2 linked regions of the Methylosarcina fibrata AML-C10 genome follow. The protein of the gene in region 1 binds, or shares a complex with, the protein of each later gene. Links are inferred from orthologs where the notes say so. Each region holds a gene or a part of one and is shown in the gene's direction. Other genes may lie near its edges.

Region 1 (8,142 bases):
TCGACAAAACCGAAACCGTCCATTAAAACGCCGATGGAACCGATCAGACTGGCCTGGTTCACGAAAATCTTGTCGCTGGCGGCCGCTATGTAATAGCAACCCGAAGCGCAGATATCGCTGACCACCGCATACACCGGCAAATCGGGATGTTCTTTTTTGATCTTCCGGATTTCATCATAGACATAAGCCGACTGCACCGGGCTGCCGCCGGGCGAATTGGCGTGAAGAATGATCCCTTTGGTCTTCTTGTCCTCGACCGCGTTTCTCAGCCCTTCGATGATGCTTTCGGCGTTGGCCTCCTTGTCTTCTGCGATCATGCCGACCACGTCGACGACCGCGGTATGGTATTGACCGTCGACGCCGAGGTTCTCCTTGATTTTCGGATACGCCATCATCGCCACCAGCACGATCAAATAGACAAAAATAAGAGATTTGAAGAAAATCCCCCAGCGTCTGGCCCGGGTCTGCTCGTTGACGGCAGCCAAAGCCAGTTTTTCGATCACCGAGCGCTCCCAGCTCGGATCGCCGGATGAGCCTGTGTTAGCTTGATTGTTCTGTTGATTGTCTGTCATGTTCAAACCTTAAATAAATTTCAGTAATTCCGTCGGCTGTTGCAGGCACTGCAAGGGTCGGTATCGTTGCAATAGAGATTCCGGATGCGCTCCGCAGGCGACGGCTACGGACGATATTCGGGCATTTTCGGCCATTTGCAAGTCGTGCACGGTATCGCCGACCATCAGCGCGCGCTCAGGAGCAATATCAGCATAGCGGATAATCTCTTTCAGCATACCGGGATCCGGCTTGGAAGCCGTTTCATCCGCGCAGCGGGTGATGCAAAACAACTCTTTCGTGTCCGTAGCATGCAATGCCCTATCCAGTCCTCTCCGCGTTTTTCCGGTGGCGACCGCCAGCCGATAACCGGCGTCTTGCAACTGGACCAGCATGTCGTAAACTCCGGGAAACAAATCGTCCCTATCCAATTCCCGCGCTCGATATTCCGCAGTGTAGCATTCGATCAGCCACTTCCGGGTTGGCGCGTCGGCATCGGGAAACAGGGTTTCGATCGCCCGATCGATGCTCAGGCCGATGACCTGCCTGGCCGAATCCGGCTCGGGGACGGGGCAATGACAGCGTGCTGCCGCCTTTTGTAGACACCCGACGATCCAGTCTATGGAGTTGGACAAGGTGCCGTCCCAATCGAAAATGATCAAATTAAAGCGGTTCTTCATGTTTCAGCAAATCTTCCAGTGATTCAGGCAGGGGCGCATGGACAGTCAATTTTTCCCCGGTGGCGGGATGCTCGAATACGAGTTGCTGCGCATGCAGAAAGATACGTTTGTAACCTCTGGCTCTAAAGGCGCGATTGACCTCCTCCAGTCCGTAACGTTCGTCGCCGACGATCGGATGGCCCAGATACGCGGCATGAACGCGAATCTGATGCGTCCGTCCGGTTTTGGGCGAAGCCTCGACCAGCGTGGCCCCCCGGTACAATTTCAGCCGCTTGAACACCGTTTCCGCCGCTTTCCCGGTCTTGCTGACGATCACCATCCGTTCGCCGCCTTTGGCGACATTTTTTTGCAGAGGCGCATTCACCACCATTTTTTTTCTGGCCCATTCGCCGGCCAGTAAGGCCAAATAGGTCTTTTGAACGTGATCATCCCGGAAAAGTTCGTGAAGCCTGCGCAAGACGCTGCGTTTTTTTGCGATGAGCAGACAACCCGAAGTGTCCCTGTCGAGCCGATGCACCAATTCCAGAAAACGGGCTTCGGGCCTAAGCTGCCTCAGCCCTTCGATAATGCCGGAATCGATGCCGCTGCCGCCGTGAACGGCAAAGCCTGCCGGCTTGTTTAAAATTAAAAAGCCGTCGTCTTCGAATAAAATATTTCTTTGCAAGGCGTCTTTCAAATGCTGGGGAACGAACGCTTCCTCGGCATTTTCGGCCACCCGGATCGGCGGAATGCGGACGACGTCGCCCAACGCCAACCGATAGTTAACGTCCACACGTCCCTTGTTAACTCGAACTTCACCCTTACGGACAATCCGGTAAATCCGGCTTTTGGGGACGCCTTTCAAGCGGGTGATCAAAAAATTATCGAGGCGCTGATCGCAATGATCTTCGGCAATTTCCACCCATTGGACGTTAGCGAATGTACTTTGTAATTGTGTTTTCATAATGCAAATAATACCAGTATCCGTTCCGGTTTGATTCTTTAAATTGATGTTAAACGCTAAGGTTGTTATATTAAGCAGGTAAAAATAGTAAAAAATACGTCGCCCCGGGAATTTCACGTAGAACGGTATCGTCGGGTGCGGGAGAGCAGGCGCCTATCTATGACCGATAAACGGGTCTCTTCCGGAAGAATCACTCAGTCATGCCGAAAACGGCCCGTCAATATAGAATAACCAATATATGGGCCGGGGACCACTCAATGAAGCCGAAAAGGCAAGCTTTAACGCCTTCGCTTTATTGCAAGAATTTCGGGTTTATTGTTCGACCCTTGATGAACAATTTACAACTCCTGTTTAAAAACAGAATTTACAACCAAGACTAGAAGACTGTTTATTTGTCTACTATTTGCCGGCTCCAGCCTGTCGTTGCAATCACCCGATAGGAAGCCCGGCAGATAACGGAGCATCAGCCTCGAGACAAACTGTCTGCGTTATTCGCCATAAAGCAGCTCGGGAGAGTCAATGAAGATAAGGCCGGCGCAATGACCGGAATCCGTCTGTTCGGTAAAATCTGATTATGGAGCAGGATACTACAAGGATACAAAATGAAAAGAATGCTTATCAATGCTACGCAGGCAGAAGAACTGCGAGTTGCTTTGGTAGACGGTCAAAAATTATACGATTTTGACATAGAAATCCCTTCAAAAGAACAAAAAAAATCGAATATTTACAAAGGAATCATTACTCGAGTGGAACCGAGCCTGGAAGCGGCCTTTGTAAACTACGGCGCCGAAAAGCACGGTTTTTTGCCTTTTAAGGAAATTTCTCCCGCCTACCGTCAAGGTCAGAGCGATGCCGAAACCGAAGGCCGTCGCTCTTCGATCAAAGAATCGATCAAGGAAGGCCAGGAAATTCTCGTCCAGATCGAAAAAGAGGAACGCGGCAATAAAGGCGCCGCCTTGACTACCTACATCAGTCTTGCCGGCACCTACCTCGTACTGATGCCCAATAATCCGAAAGCCGGCGGCATCTCCAGACGTATCGAAGGGGAAACCCGGAACGAACTGCGCGAAGTCATGGCGGCCCTAGAAATTCCGGACAGCATGGGGTTGATCGTCCGGACGGCCGGCTGCGGCAAAAATGCCGAAGAGCTGCAATGGGACCTGAACTACTTGATGCAGTTGTGGGAAGCCATTGAGCGGTCTTCATCCGAACAAACGGCGCCGTTCCTGGTGTTTCAGGAAAGCAACGTCATCATCCGGGCCTTGCGCGATCATCTGCGCGGCAACATCGACGAAATCCTGATCGACAACCCCGAGTCGTTCAAGCTGGTGCAGAACTTTCTGAAACAGGTCATGCCTCACTTTCTGCAGAAAGCGAAACTGTATCAGGACTCGGTGCCTTTATTCAGCCGGTACCAGATCGAATCCCAAATCGAACTGGCCTACGGCCGTGAAGTGCCGCTGCCTTCCGGCGGCTGCCTGGTCATCGACCACACAGAAGCCTTGACCTCGATCGACATCAACTCGGCGCGCGCGACCAAGGGCAGTGACATCGAAGAAACCGCCCTCAACACCAATCTGGAGGCTTGCGATGAAATCGCCCGCCAGCTCAGGCTGCGCGATTCGGGCGGATTGTTCGTCATCGACTTTATCGACATGCTTTCCAACAAAAATCAGAGAGCCGTCGAAAACCGCCTGCGCGAAGCGCTCAAGATCGACCGGGCCCGCATCCAGACCAGCCGTATTTCGCGCTTCGGATTGTTGGAAATGTCCAGGCAACGAATGCGTCCTTCCCTGGGGGAATCGACCCAGTTGCCTTGCCCCCGCTGCAAGGGCCAGGGCACGATACGCAACGTCGAATCGGTGGCGCTTTCGGTCTTGCGCATTATCGAAGAAGAGGCCATGAAAAAAGGCACGGAAAAGGTAATCGCCCATCTGCCCATTGAGTGCGCCACCTTCTTATTGAACGAAAAACGCCATACCATCGAGCAAATCGAAAACAGGCTGAAAGTAGGCATCGTCATCCTGCCCAGCAAGCATCTGGAAACGCCGGCTTACGACATCGAGCGTATCAAGGAAAAGGATGCCTATGAAGAAAAGGCCAGCTATCAGCAGATCAAGGCCGAAGAAATCACCGTTCCCGAGTTTGCCCAGCAGGTCCGCCAGCGAGTGGAGAAGCCCGCCATCAAGGAGTTTTTACCCGAATCTCCGGCGCCTGTGCAGAGTAAAATCGAATCCGCCAGCCTGATCAAACGGTTCTGGTACAAACTGATCGGCCCGGGCAAAAAGCCGGCCGCGCCGGAACCCGTTGCCGCCCCCCCGGCCAAGGAGAAAACGCCGCCTCCTGCCGGCAGAAACCGCGGCGGCAAACGAGGTAAAGATCAACCTCAAAACGGCGAGGCCCGCGCTCATAGAAACCCGAAGGCTTCCGGCAAGAATCTCAAGCCACAGCACGATTCGGCCTCCCAAACGAACGCGAAACCGGAACCGGTTGAAATTGAATCGGTCTCCGCAACCGATGCCGTTCAGGCAATGCCGGAAACAACCGCGGCCAATGGCGAGCAGAAAAAGCATTTCAGCGGCAAGAGCGGCAGAAGAAGCCCGAATCGAAGAAGACCTCGCAATCCCAACTATAACAAGCCCGACGGCAACGGAGAAACCGGTCCCCAGCCCGATAATTCCTCGCCGCCGTCTTTGAGGGAAAACGCATCCGAAACGGCGGGAGCGGCCTCTTATGCGCATGATTTTTCGACTAGAATGGTCGCGCCGGAACTCCAGACGAGCAGGCCGGAACGTCAGGAGTCCAGAAAAGACCCCGACTCCTATCGGGAAAACGAAAACAAGCGTTCTCTTGAAACCACCGCCGTAGCCGCCGAACCGGCCAATTCCGGTTTGAGCCAGGATTCTTGAGGATAAAGACTCACAGCGTGTTGTTTTTCAGGTTAAGAAAAACAACACGCGGGTCTTCTCTGCACTCTACCGCCAGTCCGGTCCACGGCCGATGTCTAGACACGTCTCTGCCGAAGCAGTTGCCGTCATAGGCGGTGGACCGGCCGGATTGATGTCGGCCGAGGTGTTGTCCTTGCATGGCGTTCCGGTTCGGCTGTTCGATGCCATGCCTTCGGTCGGCAGAAAATTCCTGATGGCCGGAAAAGGCGGGATGAACGTCACCCACTCCGAACCTTACGATCTCTTTCTGTCGCGCTACGGCGGCCGTCAAGCCCGAATCAAGCCGCTGCTCGACCGGTTCGGGCCGGAGTCGTTGCGGCAATGGCTGAAGGATCTCGGCATCGACACGTTTGTCGGAACGTCCGGCCGAGTCTTTCCCACCGACATGAAAGCGGCACCGTTGCTGAGAGCCTGGCTGCACAGGCTGCGTATTCAAGGCGTCGAATTCCACGTGCGGCATCGCTGGACCGGATGGGCCGGCGAAGGAACCGATGTTTTATGCTTTGACACTCCCGCCGGCGAACGCCGCGTCCCAAGTCCTGCCGTCGTCCTGGCTTTAGGCGGGGCCAGTTGGCCTCAATTGGGCTCCACCGGCGCCTGGGTGCCGTTGTTGCAGGCAAGAGGCGTCCCGGTCGAACCGTTCAAACCCGCCAACTGCGGTTTTAAGGTCCTCTGGAGCGAGTATTTTCGCCAGCGGTTCGCAGGAGCGCCTTTGAAGCCGGTCGCATTGAAGTTTGTAACTCGGGAAGAAAAAGTCATCTCCCAAACGGGAGAATTTGTAGTGACGCAGGACGGGGTCGAAGGCAGCCTGATTTACGCCGTCTCTTCGCGCCTGCGCGAGGCCATCGCCGCATCCGGCGAAGCGGTCATCGAACTGGATTTAATGCCGGGCCGCGATCTCGGCGATTTGATCGGCCGGCTGTCCCGACCCCGAGGCAAACTGTCTTTGTCCAACCACCTCAGGAAATGCCTGGGCCTTCAGGGCGTCAAGGCCGCCTTGCTCAGAGAACTCTTGCCCGCTTCGGAGCTTAAGGAGCCGGACCGGCTCGGTGCTGCGCTGAAAGGATTGAAAGTCAGGCTGACCGCTCCCAGTCCTATTGAAGAAGCCATCAGTTGCGCCGGGGGCATACCTTTTGAAGCGCTCAACGAACACTTGATGATAAGGAAGCTACCCGGCGTCTTCTGCGCCGGCGAAATGCTCGACTGGGAAGCTCCGACCGGCGGCTACTTGCTCAGCGCCTGCTTCGCCGGCGGCCGGGCGGCCGGCCTGGGGGCCTTGGCCTGGCTGAAAGACAACGAATCCAGTCCTGCTCTTTCATAAAGCCCGCAGCAATTCTTTTGCGGCACGCTCGCCTTCGCTCGCCCCTCCTTCCATGAAGCCTTGAAAATCCTGGGACGTGTGTTCTCCGCAAAACAAAACCGTCCCCTGCGGCGCTTTTTCATAACCGCCGAAGGTCGTGTACTGGCCGACCCGGTAATAGGAATAAGACGCCTTGAAGAACGAACTCAAATGCGGCAGCGATTGGGTAATTTTACCGTTCCATTCCTGTGCCGCTCCCGGAAAAACGGGCGCCATTTGCGTTACCCCCTGCAAAGCGTCCTGTACCGATTGTTTGTTGGCGTCCGTGGCAAACGGTACTTTGGTTTTCATCGATCCGGTGGTCTCTCCTCCGGAATACAAGTTCAGGATTCCCTGGATTCCGGGCTGCGCCCGCGTTACTTCCCACGAGGCCTGATAACCGGTATCGCTGTAGGTGCTGCCGTTACTGACGCCGCTCTCTCCCGTTTGCCGCTGATGCCAGAAACGATGCAAGAATTGCAGTTGCAATTTGCCGTTGCGGCCGCGGCCGAGCTCCTGAATGGCGGTGTGTTTCAGCTCGTCGAAGCCCGCCTCGCTGTAATCGATCTCTCTCAGCACGGCGAAAGGAATCGCCAGCACCACATAATCGAAGTATTCTTCAAACGAGTCTTTGCCGTCGACCGTTTTGAACCGGAGCCGGTATTGCTGGTTTTCGGTTCGGGTGATCTTGGTCAATTGCGCCCCGAAACGAAACCAGCTTTCACCCAGATAGTTTTTGATCGCTTCGGGTAATTTCTGATTGCCGCCGCGAATATGATAGCGCTCGTCGGAAACTCCGAAAATATTGAAAGCATTGGCGCCGGCGGAAGAATTCGCTTGGTATCCCAGAAGATAGAGCAGATTCAGCGCCGACTGATCGGTGGTTTCGGCACCGTATTCGATGTTGTAAGCGACGTCCAGCAGTTGGCCGAACCGCGAGGCGTGGCCTCCGGGTATGCGCGTTTCTATCCAGTCGTAAATGGACATGTGGTCCAGTGCATAACCGGCCTGGGTGAAGGAATCGAACTGTGTGGGGTAATCGGCGGCCTGAAGGTCGTCTTTAATGATATTGAAAACTCCGGCAAAATCGGCTTTCGCTTCGTCGTAGGTATAGTCATTGCCGAAAAAATAATACAGTTCCTCGGCATGCTCAGGTTCGGCGGACAACAAGTCGTCCAGCGGCAACCCGAATCTCATGGCCAGTTGACGGATGGTCTGATGGCCGGAATCGATCAGCTCGCCGCACCATTCGCTGATTTGATTGCCGTCCCAATAATCCGTTTTGGAAAACATTCGGCCTCCGACGCGATGGGAAGCTTCGTAGACGGTGGCCTTCACGCCCCGGTCATCGAGCTTCAGAGCACAGGCAAGACCGGCGATGCCGCTGCCGACAATGGCAATGCGGGGTGTCAGTCCGGCTTTGGCCCATTTCGGCAGCAAAGAAATCATTCCTGCCGCGCCGAGCCCTGCAATAAATTCCCGCCGTGTCAGCGATGGGCCTAAGGTCCCTCTGCCGTTATTCGCATTGATTTCTTTCAATTGCAATTCTTGAGCCCATTTTTTTATGAGGCGCATTAAAGAGGTACGTGCCATGGTATTCCTTATGAAGTGGTTGATATAAAAAGCTGTGAGAGTAACGTAGAATCATCAAGAAAAAACAGCGGGCCTCCTGGCCATGCCGGC
Region 2 (4,392 bases), 2.3 Mb from region 1 along the record:
TCCGGCATGAATTGGCGAAAAGAATGCGCTTGCGCCACATTTCCGAGTTGCGTTTTTATTACGACAACTCCTTCGATACCGGCATGCGGGTGGCGGAGTTGTTGAGCGATCTCGACAAGCCTTCCGAGCAGTAGGAACGCATGGCGAAACGCAAGTCGGGACGAAACGTCCACGGCATCGTGCTGTTGGACAAGCGCTTGGGCGTGTCTTCGAATAAGGCCCTGCAGGAAGTCAGGCGTTTGTTCGACGCCAATAAGGCAGGACACACCGGCAGCCTCGATCCGATGGCTTCCGGACTGTTGCCGCTTTGTTTCGGCGAGGCGACCAAGGTATCGGGAATGATGCTCGACGACGACAAGCGTTACCGCGTAGTGATCCGGCTGGGCATTCTGACCGAAACCGGGGACAGCGAAGGCGCCGTGCTGGCGATCCGTCCGGTGCCCGGGATTTCCGGGGAGGCGTTGCAGGCCTGTCTTCAGAGCTTCACCGGTGAAATCGATCAGATTCCTCCGATGTATTCGGCGCTCAAGCATAACGGCAAAAAACTGTACGAATTGGCGCGGGCCGGAGAGACGGTCGCGCGCAAGGCCAGACTCATCCGGATTTACGAACTGAAGCTGCTCGATTTTTCGGAAGACCGGCTGACCCTGGAGGTGTTCTGTTCGAAAGGAACTTATATCCGGTCTCTGGCAGAAGACATCGGTCATTATTTCGGCTGCGGCGGCACGGTCATCGAGTTGCGGCGTTTGCAAGCGGGCATTTTCGATATAAAAAACGCAAAAACTCTCGAGCAGTTGATGTCGATGAACGAAATCGATTTGCGCCAGCAACTGATTCCGGTCGACGCGCCGTTGCAGTCGCTGCCGGCGTTGCGATTGTCGGAGCGGCAGGCGGCCGGCATCCGGTTCGGCCAGTCGCTTCATGATGTTCCGGCGGCTCTGGGAACGGTCCGGCTCTATCATGAAAGTGCGTTTTTAGGCTTGGGAGAAATGCTATTGGATGGTAAACTAGCGCCCAGAAAGTTGTTCAATATGACTGATTAAAGGCAAGAAGAAACCAGCCCAGGCGATGAATTTTTGCTTTAACTCCGTTTCTACACCCTATCGTGGAAACGGAAATTTACCGGCCCTTTATGAAAGGGCTTTATTTTTTAATCTTAATAGGGATTAACCATGCCATTTACTGCAGAACAAAAGAAAGCCATCGTTGAAGAGTACCGTCTTTCACCCACCGATACCGGTTCCCCGGAAGTGCAGATCGCTTTATTGACGGCGCACATCACTCATTTGACGCCGCACTTTGCAGAGCACAAAAAAGACAATCATTCACGCCGCGGCCTGTTGCGGATGGTGAATCAACGCCGCAAGTTGCTGGACTATCTTAAAAATAAGGACGTCAACCGCTATCGCACCTTGATCGACCGGCTTGGTTTGCGTAAATAACCGCTTGCTTGAAAACGGCGCATTTTATGTGCCGTTTTCATTTTTGCAGCGACCCACACGAGAAACCTCTATATAACCTCTAAGCAAAGGAACCTTATAGTGAATCCTATCAGGAAAGAATTTCAGTACGGCGATCAACTCATTACGCTGGAAACAGGCGAAATAGCGCGCCAGGCCAACGGCGCCGTTATCATCGACGTCAACGGCACATCCCTACTGGTCACCGTCGTTGAAAAAAAAGAAGCCAGTGGCGGCGATTTTTTTCCGTTGACTGTCAATTATCAGGAAAAAGCCTATGCCGCCGGAAAAATTCCGGGTGGTTTTTTTAAACGCGAAGGCCGCCCAAGCGAACAAGAAACATTGATTTCGCGTTTGATCGACCGACCGATCCGCCCTCTCTTTCCTGAGGGTTATACCAACGAAGTTCAGATCATTGCCACGGTCATTTCGCTGAATCCCGAAGTGGATACCGAAATTCCCGCCCTGCTCGGCGCGTCCGCGGCGCTGGCCATTGCCGGCCTGCCTTTCAACGGCCCGATCGGCGCGGCCTGCGTCGGTTATAAAGACGGTCAGTATCTGCTGAATCCTTCGCCGTCGGCCTTGAAGGAATCCCGGTTGCAGTTGGTCGTTGCCGGCACCGCGAGAGCCGTGCTGATGGTGGAATCGGAAGCCGATTGCCTGAGCGAAGAAGACATGCTGGGCGCCGTGCTGTTCGGTCACGAGCAAATGCAGACCGCCATCAACGCCATCAATGAATTTGCGGCGGCGGCCGGCGCCGGCGTCGTCGAATGGACCGCCCCGGAACCGGACGTCGAACTGGTCAAACACATCACCGACGAAGTGGAAGAACCCATCAAGGAAGCTTACCAGATCGCGCAAAAACTGGTTCGCCAGGAACGGTTGAAAAACATCCGGAACGCGGCGGTCGAAAAGCTGATGGCGATGGGCGACTATTCGGAAAACGGCATTCGCGGCATCATCGAGCATCTGGAATACAAGATTGTGCGCAACGCCATTCTCGACGAAGGCAAGCGCATCGACGGCCGCGACCTGGACTCGATCCGCCCGATCACGATCCGCACCGGCGTCTTGCCGAGAACCCACGGCTCCGCCTTGTTTACCCGCGGCGAAACCCAGGCTTTGGTCGTGACCACGCTGGGTACCCAGCGCGACGCGCAGGTGATCGATGCCCTGGCCGGCGAATATAAAGAGCTGTTCATGCTGCATTACAATTTCCCGCCGTTCAGCGTCGGCGAAACCGGTTTCGTCGGTTCGCCCAAGCGCCGCGAGATCGGCCACGGCCGTCTGGCGAAACGCGGCGTCGCCGCCGTCCTGCCCAACATGGAAGAATTTCCGTACGTCATCCGGGTGGTTTCCGAAATTACCGAATCGAACGGCTCCAGCTCGATGGCTTCGGTTTGCGGCAGCAGTCTGGCGCTGATGGATGCCGGCGTGCCGATCAAGACGCCGGTCGCAGGCATCGCGATGGGCCTGATCAAGGAAGGCGACCGTTGCGCGGTCCTGTCGGACATTATGGGCGACGAAGACCATCTGGGCGACATGGATTTCAAAGTGGCCGGTTCCGCCGACGGCATTACCGCGCTGCAAATGGACATCAAGATCGACGGCATTACCGCCGAGATCATGAAAACCGCGCTGGAACAGGCCAAAAAAGGCCGTATCCATATTCTCGGCGAAATGAACAAGGCGCTGCCCGCGACCCGCGAGCACATGTCCGACTATGCCCCGCGCATCATTACTTTCAAGATCGATCCGAGCAAAATACGCGAAGTCATCGGTAAAGGCGGCGCGACCATTCGCGGCATCACCGAAATCACCGGCGCCAGCGTGGATCTGACCGACGACGGCGTTGTCAAGATTGCCTCGGTGGACAAGGCCGCGGGCGAAGAAGCGCGCCGCCTGATCGAGGAAATTACCGCCGAAGTCGAAGTCGGCAAGATCTACGAAGGAAAAGTCGTCCGGCTGATGGATTTCGGCGCGTTCGTCACCATTTTGCCCGGCAAGGACGGTCTGGTTCATATCTCCCAGATTTCCGACGAACACGTCGACAAGGTCAGCGACAAGTTGGCCGAAGGCGACATGGTGCGGGTCAAAGTCCTGGAAATCGACCGGCAGGGTCGGGTCCGGCTCAGCATGAAGGAAGCCGACAAGGAATAAAGGCGAACGGAAAAATATTGTTCCTATAAAGGGCCGCAAGGCCCTTTTTTATTGCGCCAGGAAGAATGAGAGTCGAATGACGAGGTTTTAATTTTATATTAAGAATTTCTTTTTATTATGATTTTGTAACAAAACGTTTTCATATTTCAGTGAGAACCTATAGTAGCCGGGCCTGGTCTGCGACAGAACATTGTTTTTATCGATTTGCTATTTACAGTCCCATAAAAAATATCCATTCGATGAGTTTCATGATTTGCCCAAGAATAACTCATGATTTAAGGCATTTTCCAGGACAGCTCATTTCAAAACAAGGTTTTTTCCGATGAAGTTTTCTTTTTTACTTATCAGTGGAGCTCTACCTTACCATGCACGTTCACTTCAAAAAACTTCTGAGCATTCCTTCGCTTTTGCAATCTGCCCTGGTGGGTCATCAGGCCTTTGTCGAATCTCCAGGTCATGTTTCGAATGAAAAACGTCTTCGTAAATCCATAAAACATGGCGCGGATCCGCGTCGAAACGGGCTTTTTTTCGTCCCATTCCTGTTCGTTTTGTTTTTGGCCGGAACCGGGCAGGTCAAGGCCGTCGTCAATGCCGAACAAATCGGTTACGTCGGCTGCTCGATGACCGTTGATGCCGTGGAAGGTTATCTGGAACTGGGCGGCGGCAGCTTGTGGCCGAGTGCCGAAGAAAATTACAGCAGCGGCGGCGTGACTTACTGGGCCGAGAATTTGAGTGGAATCAACCATTATTGGGACTGGTTGCAAGAGGCCTT

The links.
Region 2: the proteins of A3OW_RS24880 (region 1) and pnp are in contact, whole or in part, in a cryo-EM structure (PDB 9QH0), measured with the Escherichia coli proteins. The link is inferred for Methylosarcina fibrata AML-C10 from one-to-one orthologs.

What each region holds. Positions count from the first base shown.
Region 1 is NZ_KB889965.1:2,572,690-2,580,831, forward strand. The notes cover bases 2,379-5,427. They hold A3OW_RS24880 (Rne/Rng family ribonuclease), read left to right. Parts: upstream 2,379-2,774; coding sequence 2,775-5,081; downstream 5,082-5,427. Other genes in these bases: A3OW_RS0112130 (TIGR03862 family flavoprotein), read left to right, coding at 5,173-5,427. Also shown: signal peptide peptidase SppA, read right to left, coding at 1-572; A3OW_RS0112115 (HAD-IIIA family hydrolase), read right to left, coding at 582-1,229; 23S rRNA pseudouridine(955/2504/2580) synthase RluC, read right to left, coding at 1,213-2,172; more of A3OW_RS0112130, read left to right, coding at 5,428-6,441; A3OW_RS0112135 (flavin monoamine oxidase family protein), read right to left, coding at 6,436-8,052. UniProt on the Escherichia coli protein: Endoribonuclease that plays a central role in RNA processing and decay. Required for the maturation of 5S and 16S rRNAs and the majority of tRNAs. Also involved in the degradation of most mRNAs.
Region 2 is NZ_KB889965.1:322,848-327,239, forward strand. Bases 1,099-4,080 are described here. They hold pnp (polyribonucleotide nucleotidyltransferase), read left to right. Parts: upstream 1,099-1,541; coding sequence 1,542-3,620; downstream 3,621-4,080. Other genes in these bases: rpsO (30S ribosomal protein S15), read left to right, coding at 1,173-1,442; A3OW_RS0101635 (thrombospondin type 3 repeat-containing protein), read left to right, coding at 3,986-4,080. In the rest of the region: 30S ribosome-binding factor RbfA, read left to right, coding at 1-134; tRNA pseudouridine(55) synthase TruB, read left to right, coding at 141-1,043; more of A3OW_RS0101635, read left to right, coding at 4,081-4,392. UniProt on the Escherichia coli protein: Involved in mRNA degradation. Catalyzes the phosphorolysis of single-stranded polyribonucleotides processively in the 3'- to 5'-direction. Also involved, along with RNase II, in tRNA processing.